DNA from 4 places in the Bacillus sp. OTU2372 genome. Region 2 is predicted to be linked to each of the others. Evidence: riboswitches for the same ligand, from Rfam matches in the RefSeq annotation. Region 2 holds a riboswitch; each other region holds the start of a gene.

The links. Region 2 has a riboswitch for S-adenosylmethionine ahead of metK (methionine adenosyltransferase). Riboswitches for the same ligand answer to the same signal wherever they lie in the genome.
Region 1: another riboswitch for S-adenosylmethionine. It lies ahead of AAHB15_RS11870 (O-acetylhomoserine aminocarboxypropyltransferase/cysteine synthase family protein); the one in region 2 lies ahead of metK (methionine adenosyltransferase).
Region 3: another riboswitch for S-adenosylmethionine. It lies ahead of mmuP (S-methylmethionine permease); the one in region 2 lies ahead of metK (methionine adenosyltransferase).
Region 4: another riboswitch for S-adenosylmethionine. It lies ahead of AAHB15_RS12885 (methionine biosynthesis PLP-dependent protein); the one in region 2 lies ahead of metK (methionine adenosyltransferase).

The regions. Positions count from the first base shown of each region.
Region 1 covers NZ_JASATK010000005.1:241,586-244,835, reverse strand. Annotated here, with positions in the region: gene AAHB15_RS11870 (O-acetylhomoserine aminocarboxypropyltransferase/cysteine synthase family protein) at 5-1,321, opposite strand; SAM riboswitch class I at 1,389-1,489, opposite strand; gene AAHB15_RS11865 (hypothetical protein) at 1,555-1,902, opposite strand; gene AAHB15_RS11860 (nuclease-related domain-containing protein) at 2,158-3,027, shown strand.
Region 2 covers NZ_JASATK010000007.1:224,332-227,581, forward strand. Annotated here, with positions in the region: gene asnB (asparagine synthase (glutamine-hydrolyzing)) at 1-492, opposite strand, end outside; gene metK (methionine adenosyltransferase) at 820-2,019, opposite strand; SAM riboswitch class I at 2,327-2,464, opposite strand; gene pckA (phosphoenolpyruvate carboxykinase (ATP)) at 2,728-3,250, shown strand, end outside.
Region 3 covers NZ_JASATK010000002.1:552,073-555,322, forward strand. Annotated here, with positions in the region: gene mmuM (homocysteine S-methyltransferase) at 1-87, opposite strand, end outside; gene mmuP (S-methylmethionine permease) at 62-1,471, opposite strand; SAM riboswitch class I at 1,554-1,657, opposite strand; gene AAHB15_RS07545 (carbohydrate kinase family protein) at 1,743-2,711, opposite strand; gene AAHB15_RS07550 (glycoside hydrolase family 32 protein) at 2,733-3,250, opposite strand, start outside.
Region 4 covers NZ_JASATK010000006.1:206,350-209,599, forward strand. Annotated here, with positions in the region: gene AAHB15_RS12880 (asparagine synthase-related protein) at 1-1,111, opposite strand, end outside; SAM riboswitch class I at 1,501-1,614, shown strand; gene AAHB15_RS12885 (methionine biosynthesis PLP-dependent protein) at 1,750-2,862, shown strand; gene metC (cystathionine beta-lyase) at 2,862-3,250, shown strand, end outside.

The DNA of each region.
Region 1 (3,250 bases), on a different contig from region 2:
AAATTTAGGCATTCGCTTTTAGTGAGGTTAATCCTGTCGCAGATTCTATCGCTGTCTCAAGGTCATCCATTAAATCCTCGACATTCTCAATCCCGATGGAGAGACGGATTAAATCTTCTGATACACCGGCAGCCTTAAGTCCTTCGGCATCGAGCTGCTGATGTGTGGTGCTGGCAGGGTGAATAATTAAGCTCTTTGCGTCACCGACGTTGGCAACATGTGCCCAGAGTGTTAAGGAATTGATCAATTTTGCTCCCGCTTCTTTTCCGCCTTTAATACCAAAGACCACCATTGAGCCGGCTCCTTTAGGCAGATACTTTTCCGCTAATTGATAATCTGGATGTGAACTATGACCAGGATAGGATACCCACTCCACCGCCGGATGAGCTAATAAATAATCAACGATTTGCTTGGTATTGGCTACATGCTCCTTCATCCGCACATGAAGCGTTTCTAGCCCTAATGTAAACAGGAAGGCATTTTGCGGACTTAGTGCAGGTCCGAGATCACGTAATAATTGGACGCGCGCTTTTATGATATAGGCAATTGCCCCTAAGGCTTCTGCATAGACAAGGCCATGATAGCTGTCATCCGGGGTGGTGAAGCCTGGGAATCTTGGAGAATTCCAATCAAACTTACCGCCATCGACAATAATGCCGCCAGTTGTGGTTCCGTTGCCTAATAACCATTTAGTTGCCGAGTGAACGACAATATCGGCACCATGTTCGATTGGCCGGCAGAGATATGGTGTGGCAAAGGTATTATCAATAATTAAGGGGACCCCTGCTGCATGGGCAATGTCGGCCACTTTTTCAATATCAAGTACTCGTAAACTTGGATTACCGATGGTTTCTGCGAAGACGGCTTTTGTTTTTTCAGTGATTGCGTTGCGGAAGTTTTCCGGATTTTCTGCATCGACAAATTTTACATTGATTCCGTATTTAGGCAAGGTAACCGCTAATAAATTATAGGTTCCGCCGTAAAGATTGGAAGCAGCGACGATTTCATCGCCTGCTTCGGCGATATTTAAGATCGCGAGTGTAATGGCAGCCATGCCGCTGGCAACGGCGAGTGCTCCTACTCCTCCTTCTAATAGTGCGACGCGGTCTTCAAAAACAGTTGTCGTTGGGTTGTGAATTCTTGTGTATATGTACCCTGGTTCTACTAGACTAAACAGGTTGGCTGCATGTTCTGTATTTTTGAATTGATAGGCATTGTTTTGATAGATTGGGACAGCGCGTGCTCCTGTTACAGGATCTGGTGACAAGCCTCCATGAACACTTAGTGTTTCAAAACGGTACTTTTTTTGATTTTCCGCCATTTTTCCTGTTCCTCCTTTTTATCAAAAAAATGAAAAAACCCCGCTTCCTAGAAGAGGGGGTTAACTCTTCTCATCTTTTGAGCAAGCTGCTCTCTGGAATTGGCACCGTGTTTTATAACCGGTTGCCGGGCTTCAAAGGGCCAGTCCCTCCACCACTCTAGATAAGAATATGCGCTATCAATTGTTGTTAAATATAGATTACTAGAAATTTAATTCCGAGTCAACATATAGGATTATATGACTTTAGCAAGATTTTCATGTGCTTTTGTTAAAAAGAAGATGGATTCTAGGAGCAGCGTTGTTCTTAGGGGGGCGGATACGGTTAGCTGTCCTTTCTTTTCGAGTGTTCGCAGTGTTTCGGTTCCTTCGAAAAGCTGTTTCATTGCGTTGGAGTCTCCCTTAATCTCGTACCATATTGAATCCAGATTGTTTAGTAATGATATTTTTCCATTTTTGATTTCGATTGTAGCAGTTCCCTCTTCACAACAAAATTTTACTTTTATATCGGTATGTCTGATTAAGCTTAGGATATGCCCCTGTAAGGTGAATTTTCCTAAGAATTTTTCTGCCAGTTCGTTCATTTCTACCACTCCGGTCTTTGCGCACGTATTAGTTTACTTATTCAGCATGGAAGGCGGTATTCCTTTGATTATCGCTCGACAATTCTCTGATGAAATGGGCTATTTAAGACGATTTCCCGAGAAATATGTCGAGTCTTCGAAAGTGTTAAAAAATAGTCAAATCTTTGACTTGGGATTCTGGTTAAAATGAAGGTGATACTAGAAAGGATGTGGAGTATGATTTTATAGGATCGCCCAGAACCACTTGAATTAAGAATATTAAAGCTATTAGACGCTAGAACAGAATTAGAAGAAAAGGAAAAAAAATATCTTCATAATAAAGCTAAAGGTTATGAGGGTGAAAAAATGTTTGATTTGTTAACGGGGAAGCTCGAACCTCCAAGTTACCTCTTACATGACTTATTGCTGGAGTCAAACAATAACAAGTTTCAAATTGATACGTTGATGATTAGACAAGACCCCATTCACCTATTCGAGGTAAAAAATTATGAAGGTGATTTTAATTATGAAAATGGCAGGTTTTATTCTCTCGCTATCAAAAAGGAAATTAAGAATCCTCTGCTACAATTAGAACGGTGTGAATCTCTGCTCAGGCAGCTACTTCAAGGCCTTGGGTATCACATGACTATTGAGGCATATGTAATTTTTATTAACCCTAAATTCCACTTATATCAATCCCCTATGAATAAACCCATAATCTATCCAAATCAGCTGCCTGATTTTATGTGTAAATTAAATAGGAAATCATCCACTTTAAATGGACGCCATAAACGTCTAGCTGAGCAATTAGTATCTATGCACCAGACGGAGTCCCCCTATGAAAAGTACTCAAAGTATTCAATTGATATGTTAAAGAAAGGGATTATTTGTGCTGTTTGTCATTCTTTTGATGTTTCTAGTTTTGATAGACATGTGCAGTGTCAGGTATGTGGGCATTGTGAGGGGCTTGACTCTGCGGTTTTAAGAGCTGTAGGGGAAATAAAGTTGCTTTATCCTAATGAGAAAATTACAACTAACTTAGTTTTTGAATGGTGTGAGAGTATTGATTCAAAAAAAACTATTCGGAGGGTTCTAAAACAAAACTTGATCTGTAATGGAAAGACAAAGGGGCTCTTTTACGAATAGCCAGAGGTATGTATGTTTACTGTCGCGAGTTTTTGTTAGAAAAGATAGCTCTTAATTCATTTAATGGGACAATTATTTTTTATTTGGACGGTTGCCTTTTTCTGTTTACCCGTGATGGGCACAATCCCTTTTTATTTTGACCGTTACCACTTCCACTTTACCGTGATGGGCACAATTCCTTTTTATTTTGACCGTTACGGCTTCCGTTTTACCCGTGATGGGC
Region 2 (3,250 bases):
TTTCTCAGATGCAAAAAAGGTTCTTTCGCCATCTTGTAAATAAAAGAACGGTTTTATTCCAAACGGATCACGTGCACCGTAAAGGGTTTGTTCCTGCTTATCCCAGATCACGAAGGCGAACATTCCGCGCAGCTTTTCAACCGCTTTTTCTTTTAAGTGGCTATAGAGTGCAATGATTACTTCTGTATCCGAACTTGTAGCGAATGACAGTCCTTCTTTTAATAACTCTTCACGAAGTTCAACATAATTGTAAATTTCTCCATTAAAAATAATCCAATAACGCTCGTTCTCATACGTTAGCGGCTGATGACCACTTTCAATATCGATAATACTCAAACGACGGAAGCCAAATTGGATATGGTCATCGTAATAAAAACCATCATCATCCGGCCCGCGATGGGTAATTAAATCGTTCATATTTTTAAATTGTTGTTTTTGTTCATCACTATAGTTTTGTGTTTTGTCGTGTACACAACCGATAAAACCACACATTATGTACCTCACCTACTCCAATTCATATTAAACGTCTTCTAAAAAACATCTCTCTAATACTACCACTATTATAAAAAAAATGGCACTGTGAACATTAGGAAAATTTTAAACACCCGCAGGACTCTTTTTTTCTCTCTCGGTCGTCAATAGCGTCCAGTGACTGCGGACAAATCCGCAATCACCAAAGTTTATCATGTTTATCCTTTATCGCCAAGATATCCTTCATTTTTCACTTCTTTGTACCTACCTAAACATAGTTACAAAATCAATTTAAATGACGATGAAACGAAAAAGGGAGTTACATTCTAGATGCAACTCCCTGCTTACTTATAGATTTGCTTGCTCTCTTAACGCATCTGCTTTGTCAGTGCGCTCCCAAGGAAGATCAATATCTGTCCGACCAAAGTGGCCGTAAGCAGCTGTTTTCTTGTAGATTGGGCGGCGAAGGTCAAGCATCTTAATGATACCAGCTGGACGAAGATCAAAGTTTTGTTCTACTAACGTAACTAATTGCTCTTCATTAACTTTGCCTGTTCCAAACGTATCAACTGAAATGGAAACAGGTCTTGCTACACCAATTGCATATGCTAGCTGAACTTCTACCTTATCTGCCAATCCTGCAGCCACAATATTTTTGGCAACATAACGAGCAGCATATGCCGCTGAACGGTCAACCTTTGTTGGATCTTTACCAGAGAATGCACCGCCGCCATGGCGAGCATAACCGCCGTAAGTATCCACAATGATTTTACGGCCTGTTAAACCTGCATCACCTTGCGGCCCGCCGATAACAAAACGGCCAGTTGGGTTAATAAAATATTTAGTGTTTTCATCAATCAGTTCTTTTGGAACAACAGGATTGATAACATATTCCTTCACGTTACGCTGAATTTGCTCCAATGAAATTTCTGGGTGGTGCTGCGTTGAAATGACAATCGTATCAATTCGAACAGGTTTATCGTTCTCATCGTATTCAACGGTTACTTGTGTTTTTCCATCCGGACGCAAATAAGGCAGTAAGTCCTCTTTCCGTACTTCCGTCAATCGGCGTGCAAGTTTATGCGCAAGTGAAATCGGAAGAGGCATAAGCTCTTTTGTTTCATTACACGCAAAACCAAACATTAAACCTTGGTCCCCTGCACCGATTGCTTCAATTTGCTCCTCTGACATTTGACCTTCACGAGCTTCAAGGGCTTGGTTAACGCCCATCGCAATATCAGGAGATTGTTCATCAATAGAAGTTAAAACCGCACAAGTTTCGGAGTCAAAACCATATTTTGCACGATTATAACCGATCCCTTTGATTGTTTCACGAACGATTTTAGGAATATCTACATAAGTGGATGTCGTGATTTCTCCTGCTACTAGAACTAATCCTGTTGTTACTGAAGTTTCAGCGGCAACTCGAGCATTAGCATCTTTAGCTAAAATTGCATCTAAAATGGAATCAGAAATTTGGTCACAAATCTTGTCAGGATGACCTTCGGTTACTGATTCAGAAGTAAACAAACGACGTTTTGTTGACATCTGAATTCCTCCTTATTATGGAATAAAGTGAGGTTAGCTGTATGGGTTTTATGTATACCTGCCTTTTAACCTCGAATTGATACGGAACTCATTCCCTTAGTAGTATGAAATAAACATGGGATTATTATTATAGAAATGTAAAAGTGCCTTGGTGCTTGAACCAGACTATTTTCTCATTTCGGATAATGCCCTGGCAGTTTATACGATGGAATAAAAAGTACATTTATGTAGCAAGCACGTAAAAACAACAAAAAACCTTTCCATCTAATGAGGAAAGGTTGATAGCAAAAGTTCTGCGTGCCTTTCACTCTTATCGTTCAAGGTCAAGCCTTGCTTCAGGTTTAGCACCTTTGCCCGAAATAGGGGATTCAACTAAAATCCGTTTTTTCGTTTGCAGGTTGCTGGGTTTCATAGGGCCTGTCCCTCCACCAGCTCGGGATAAGAGAGTATCCGTTCAAGGGTAAATCATAACCTACTATTTCAAACAATGTCAATGAATTTTTATCAAATTTTTCCTTAAAAGAGTAAACTGTTACTTTAGATCATTTTATTACTTCCTCTTATTATTAATCATTAATCCAGGACTATTTTCTTATCACAAGAATAAACTCTTAAATATTCACATAATTTTATATATTAGTATAGACTATTATAATAAATGTGTTATACTATTGAACAAATAATCAATGTAAAGGAAGGTTTCAGTCAATGAATTCTGTTCATATTCCAACCGAATTAAAGCACTTGTTACAAGAAAGTCATGTCCAGGTTCAACTATCCGTTCCCCAATTAGTCGAAAAGGTTTTAAGAAGAAATGAAGGAACTCTAACTTCCACCGGCGCTATCAGTGTTTCCACAGGTAAATATACCGGACGCTCGCCACAGGATAAATTTATTGTTATGGAAGAGTCTACTAAGTCAAAAGTTGCGTGGGGCTCAACAAACCAGCCAATCTCAGAGAAAGCTTTTACGAAACTTTATCATAAAATGCTTGATTACTTAAGACAACAAAATGAGATTTTTGTTTTCAAGGGCTTTGCCGGAGCAGATAAAAAGTCCCAACTGCCCATTCAAGTAATCAATGAACTTGCATGGCAAAATCTATTTGCACATCAGTTATTTATCCGCCCAACAGAAGAAGAATTGCTGACACATGATGCCGGGTTTACGGTCATTTCCGCACCCAATTTTAAAGCGGACCCAGTGATTGATGGAACAAATTCTGAAACCT
Region 3 (3,250 bases), on a different contig from region 2:
CTCCAGTTCTGTAGCTAATGCTCCATCAAGAATCATAATAGAATGTTGAGATAAAATGGACTCAATTGGATCGATTTTGCTGGACATACTCTACGCCCCTTTTCTTTAAATTTTGTGTTAAATAATAACTTCCGTAGCAAAGCAAAATAAATGGGATGCCGCAATACAGGGCAATTCGTTGTGTTGGATCAAAGGCAATTCCAATACATGATGCCAAACAAAGGATAAAAGATACAATTGGTACGAATGGGTAAAGTGGTGTTCGATACACTAGGTCCTTTTCAGATTTTCCTTCCTTCAAATATTGTCTCCGAAATAAGAACTGTGACAAGCTAATACTCATCCAAACGACCACCACTGCCAGGCCCGAAATGGACACAAGTACGATATAAACCGTATCTGGTGCAACAATACTGGAGAGTAGTGCCAAAGCCCCTCCCACCATGCTAAAGATGACCGCATTGATTGGGACCCCTTTTGTTGTCATTTTTCCAAAGATCGGTGAGATTGTCTTCTTATCCGCAAGTGACCAAAGCATTCTCGAAGAGGCATAGAGCCCTGAGTTAGCTGCTGATAGAATGGCCGTAAGGATAACAAAGTTCATAATGTCTGCAGCATATGGTACTCCAATTCTTTCTAATACTGCTACAAATGGACTCTCTAATACTCCTGCGTCAGACATAGGCAATAACGCTGATAAAATAACAATTGTTCCCACAAAAAAGATAATTAATCTCCACAAGGTGGTACGAATGGCCTTCGGTATTGTTTTTTCTGGGTTTTCTGTTTCCCCTGCTGCAATACCAATTAATTCCGTTCCTGAGAAAGCAAAATTAACCGCAAGCATGGTCATTAAAATGCCTGTAGCACCATGGGGAAATAAACCTGCGCTTGTAAAATTAGAAAAGAAGGGTTCTGAATTCGAATGAGTCATCGGAAGAATGCCTGCCAAAGCGGCAGCACCTAAAACAATAAATAGGATAATAGCAATTACCTTGATCGAAGAAAACCAAAATTCAGATTCAGCGAAAAACTTGACGGTCAGTACATTTAATACAAAAATCAAAATGGCAAAGAAAGCACTCCAGACCCAAACACCGATGAATGGAAACCACCTCTGCATCAGTAATCCTGCAGCTGTGAATTCAGAACCTAAAGCAACCGTCCAAGTCAGCCAATACAACCAGGCAACTGTATATCCCGTCCCGGGCCCGATATATTTAGCTGCATAGCTATGGAAGGCTCCCGTTTCTGGCATATGTACGGAGAGCTCCCCTAGACATAACATTACAAGGTAAACTACCAGGGCTCCAATCAGATAGGAAAGTATGGTACCAAACGGACCCGCTTGTTGAATGGTGTAACCCGTACTTAAAAATAGTCCAGTACCAATCACCCCTCCAAGCGACAGCATCACTAAATGACGTGTCTGCATTTTTCTTTGAAATACTTGCTTGTTTTTATTCTCCATTCCTACACTCCTTATGCTACTATCCAGAAAAAGCAAAAAACGCACTCGAAAAGAGTGCGCTGCTGACAAATAAAAACGGAAGCTCTCATCTATCAGGGTCTTCACCCGCAGGAATTAGCACAGTATCTTTGTAGACCTGTTGCTGAGGTTTCATCGGGCCAGTCCCTCCACCTCTCTGGATAAGAATATTTTTTTACAACCTTATCAATCTATGGAAATAATGTCAATCAATTTCTATACTTTTAACTAATATATTACGTTTTACTAAATCCTAATTTTGCAGTAATTGAATGATTTCCTCCTTTGTTGGAAGGGAGGAAATCGCCCCTTTTCCTGTGGTGGTAAGAGCTCCACTTGCATTGGCGTACGTAAGGATTTCTTGATGGTATTTATGAAGAACTTCTTCAAGATTTTGTTGTCTAACGTTTGTTTCTAAAAGCTTGTATAAAAAACCGCCAATGAAAGCATCTCCAGCTCCAGTGGTATCCTGCACATCAACTGCAAACCCGCTTGATTGAAATTGTTGGCCTTTTACATATAGTTCTGCACCTTGGGAACCTTTGGTGAAAATAACGGCTTTAACATCCCCAACAAATAACGATTGAATCGCTCGATCTACCTCATCAATTCCAGTAATGAATTCTAGCTCTTCATCTGATATTTTCACAAGGTGTGCATTTGGAATAAATTCTAAAATTGTATTTCTGCAAGCTTCAGGATGTTCCCATAGAGGCAGACGGACATTGGGGTCAAAACTGATTATACTGCCCTTATCCTTTGCTAAACGAATTGCCTTTACATGGGCCTGCTTCATCGGACTTTCCACTAAATCTACTGAACAGAAATGGAGAATATCACCCTCTTCAAACCAATTCTCCTCTATTTCACTTTCATGCAGCAACAGGTCCGCAGAAGGTTTGCGATAAAAAGAAAAGTCCCTCTCTCCATCAGCTCGTAATGATACGAAGGCAAGCCCTGTATTCGCCTCACTTGTTCTTGATATATTATCCGTCATCACCCCTGCCTGCTGAAGCTGCTCTAAAAGAAAATCACCAAACGCATCATTACCTAATTTGGTAATCATCGATGCCCTTCCTCCGTATTTCGCTACTGCGGCTGCGACATTTGCCGGTGCGCCACCAGGAGCCCGCTCAAACTCTACCACATCTTTTAGCGCTTTTCCCTTTTGAAGGGGAATAAAATCGATCAGTACCTCACCAATTGAATACATAGTTCTCATCATCTACACCTCATGCTCCTACTAAATGTCCCATTTGCTTGCTTGAAATAATGCCCTTCCGCCTTCTGCAAAAAAACGTACCTCCTTGCTATCCGCACCCGGGAAAATCCTGCTGGTAAATACCTCTTCACCATCATTTATAAAAATCTCAACAGAAGAGATATCCGCAAAAAGATGAAGCTTTATTTTAGATCCATCCACAGAGCATTTCCTCTCAGTTCCATACTGTTCTCCAACTGGTTCTCCTGAGAAAGTACGGTCTAATATGACCTTTTTCTGGAGCGCATCATATTTAAGAATTGTTTTTTCCTTTGTACCCGCTCTGAATTCAACACCGAATACCTCTGCATCAAAGTTCTCAAATTCACAGATCATCTCAAAAGAAGTCCCATTAAAATGCTCGTAAACCTTCTTCTCATCAAAGAGGACATCTTTTATTTTATGCTGCTGTTTACGAAGCCCCTGAAGCTCTTTAACTGGCTGCTGAATGAGCTTGCTTCCACGGATCGATAATTCTCTAGGCAGCGTCAAACAATGAG
Region 4 (3,250 bases), on a different contig from region 2:
CTCTTTCATATATTCCCTTGAGCCAATAACTATTCTCAAAAAATTTATATGGTGATTCTAGTGTATTAAGCCAATCATCAATTACAGAAAATGAGCTAAGTCCTGCAAAATCTAAATACTCAGCATTTATGTTTCCTACATAGTCAACTGTTGATTGTATAACTGGCCTTTCGTTAGCAATCCGACTCTTTGGTGTCCAATCTTCAAACCCTTGTATTGGTACGTAACTATATGTATTCAATTGTTTATTTTGTTTCCTTAATTCGGTTGCTGCAATACTTGCAACTGAGCCTGAATCTAATCCACCACTTAAATGGGCACCTACGTTTTTATGAGTACGTAATCGTGCTTTTACAGCTTCCTGAAAAACTTCTTTAAAAGCCTCTTCATATTCAAAATTCGATTTTAGAATAAGTTTTTCACCATCAGGTAATTTACTATAGCGGGTGAGAGTTACCTTTCCTTCCACCAATTTTATAGAATGAGAGGGTGGTATTTGTTGTATGTTCTTATAAACTGTTGAAGATGCATCTAGAGAGTCAAACATACCTGGGTTAGCCAAAAACTCAGCAATCCATTGCTTGTTGAGACTATTTTCTACAAATGATAAGGCTAATATTGGACGAATGGCTGTACAGAAGATAAACATTTGGAGATTTTGATGAAAATAAAGTATTCTATTTCCAGAATAATCCCTTGCCCCAAATATCTCATGTTTTTTCTCGTCCCATATCATAAAGGCGAAATCCCCAACTAAATACTTAGGGGTTTCTTCTCCCCATTTATAATAAGAACGTAATATAAGTTCACTATCAGACATCGTTTTTCTGTCAGATATTTTGACTTGTAATCTTTCAAACAATTCTTCTCGATTATCAATAATCGCATCAGCCGTAATAGCTAACTTTCTTTGGTGATCATAATAAGGAAGTTTCTCACCTACAGACTCCGGTGTGATCCACTGTGCATGGCAGCCAAGGAAGACTTTGTCGTTATGCCAAGTTTGAATATCATCCGCCGGATATTTTTCTAATTCTTTCATCATCTGGCTTCCGTGCTCTAGATTGATCTGTTCATCGTTTAAATGATATATTCCGGCTATTGCGCTCATCTTTTCCTCCTGCCATACATTACATCAGTTTTGCCAATCTTTTAATTTAAACCTAAGTTCACTAAATAGAACACCAATTCCATAGTAAAATAAAAGAAATTTCTTTTAATTCAATTTCCCGAAACTATGGTATAATTTTATCAGCTTTATGTATCTAATCTATTAAATTGATATTCCATAATACCTATTTTAGTTCTTTATTAAGAACAATTTATATCACTATCATAAATCCATAAACTACCACTGTCAACAACTTTTCCATTAACTATTTATATATTTTTTAAAAAGATTTTTCGCCCAGTTTCTTCATTGATATAGTTATTACTAAAAAACAAATTGACATAACACGAAATTTGTAGTAAATTTTATAAATAATCTAAATAATTGTTTTCTTATCAAGAGAGGTTGAGGGAAGGGCCCTGCGACACCTCAGCAACCTTCAATGTCTATTCTCATTGAAAAGGTGCTAAGTCCTGCAAATTTACTAATTTGCAAGATAAGAAGAATGACAGGTGCGTTGTGCATACAAAAGTCTTCTTCTTATAAGGAGACTTTTTTTATTTATTAAAATGCTTTATCACTCAATCGCGTTAATGTGGAACATTATAAACATTTATTTATTACAAGGAGTGTGCGTTATGTACAAAATTGATACGAAACTAGCCCAAATTGGTAACCGCAGTGAAACAACAACTGGAACCGTCAATCCGCCTGTATATTTTTCAACAGCCTTCCGTCATGAAGGAATCGGGCAATCTACTGGATTTGACTATACACGAACAGGGAACCCAACACGCCAGCTCCTTGAAAAAACCATCGCTGATTTAGAAGGTGCGGATCAAGGATTTGCATGCAGCTCTGGTATGGCTGCCATTCAACTAATCCTTGCTTTATTTGAATCTGGGGACGAATGGATTGTTAGTGAAGATTTATATGGTGGTACTTACCGCCTATTAGAAAAGGGCTATAAAAAATGGGGCTTAACCACTCAATATGTGAATACCTGTTGTCCGGAAGAAGTTGAAAAGAAAATCACAGCACAAACAAAGGCGATTTTCCTAGAAACACCAACCAATCCGCTTATGCAGGAATCGGATATTGCAGCGATTTCAAAGATTGCTAAACAACATGGCCTATTATTAATCGTGGACAATACGTTCTATACCCCACTTTTACAACAGCCAATCAGCCTTGGTGCGGATATCGTCATCCATAGTGCAACGAAATACCTTGGTGGTCATAATGACGTTCTTGCTGGACTTGTTGTGGCAAAAGGAAAGGAACTTTGTGAAGGATTAGCTTTCCACCATAATGGTGCCGGAGCCGTGTTAAGTCCATTTGATTCTTGGTTATTAATGCGCGGAATGAAGACATTGTCACTAAGAATGGAACGGCATGAAAAGAATGCAAAGGCCATCGTAGAATTCTTTTCACAACATGATGCTGTAACAGATGTTCTCTACCCAGGACGCGGCGGAATGGTTTCCTTTAGAATTAAGGACGAAGCATGGGTGAATCCATTTTTACAGAATTTAAATTTAATCAGTTTTGCAGAAAGTTTAGGTGGAACGGAAAGCTTCATTACTTATCCAGCAACGCAAACACATATGGATATCCCAGAAGAGATTCGCATTCAAGCGGGCGTTTGCAATCGTTTATTACGTTTCTCGGTTGGAATTGAAGATTCACAAGATATTATTGAGGATTTACAGAACGCTTTTGCTAAGGTTCAGGAAGGGGTAATTGCATAATGGCACACGAAGAATATAGTTTTGAAACCAGACTGCTTCATAACAAACATAAAATTGATCCAGTAACGGGGGCGGTTAGTGTTCCCATTCAGCATGCATCTACCTTCCACCAAGCTGATTTCGATCAGTTCGGCAAGTACGATTATGGCCGCAGCTTAAATCCGACTCGTGAAGCACTTGAAGATGTGATCGCGGAACTTGAGGGCGGAGTGAAAGGATTTGCTTTTGCATCAGGGATGGCAGCTATTTCAACTGCCTTCCTTCTTCTATCCTCTGGCGACCATATTGTGATTACCGAGGATGTGTATGGCGGTACCTTCCGAATGGTCACTCAAGTTCTTTCGAGACTTGGGATTGAACATACCTTTGTCGATATGACCAATTTAGA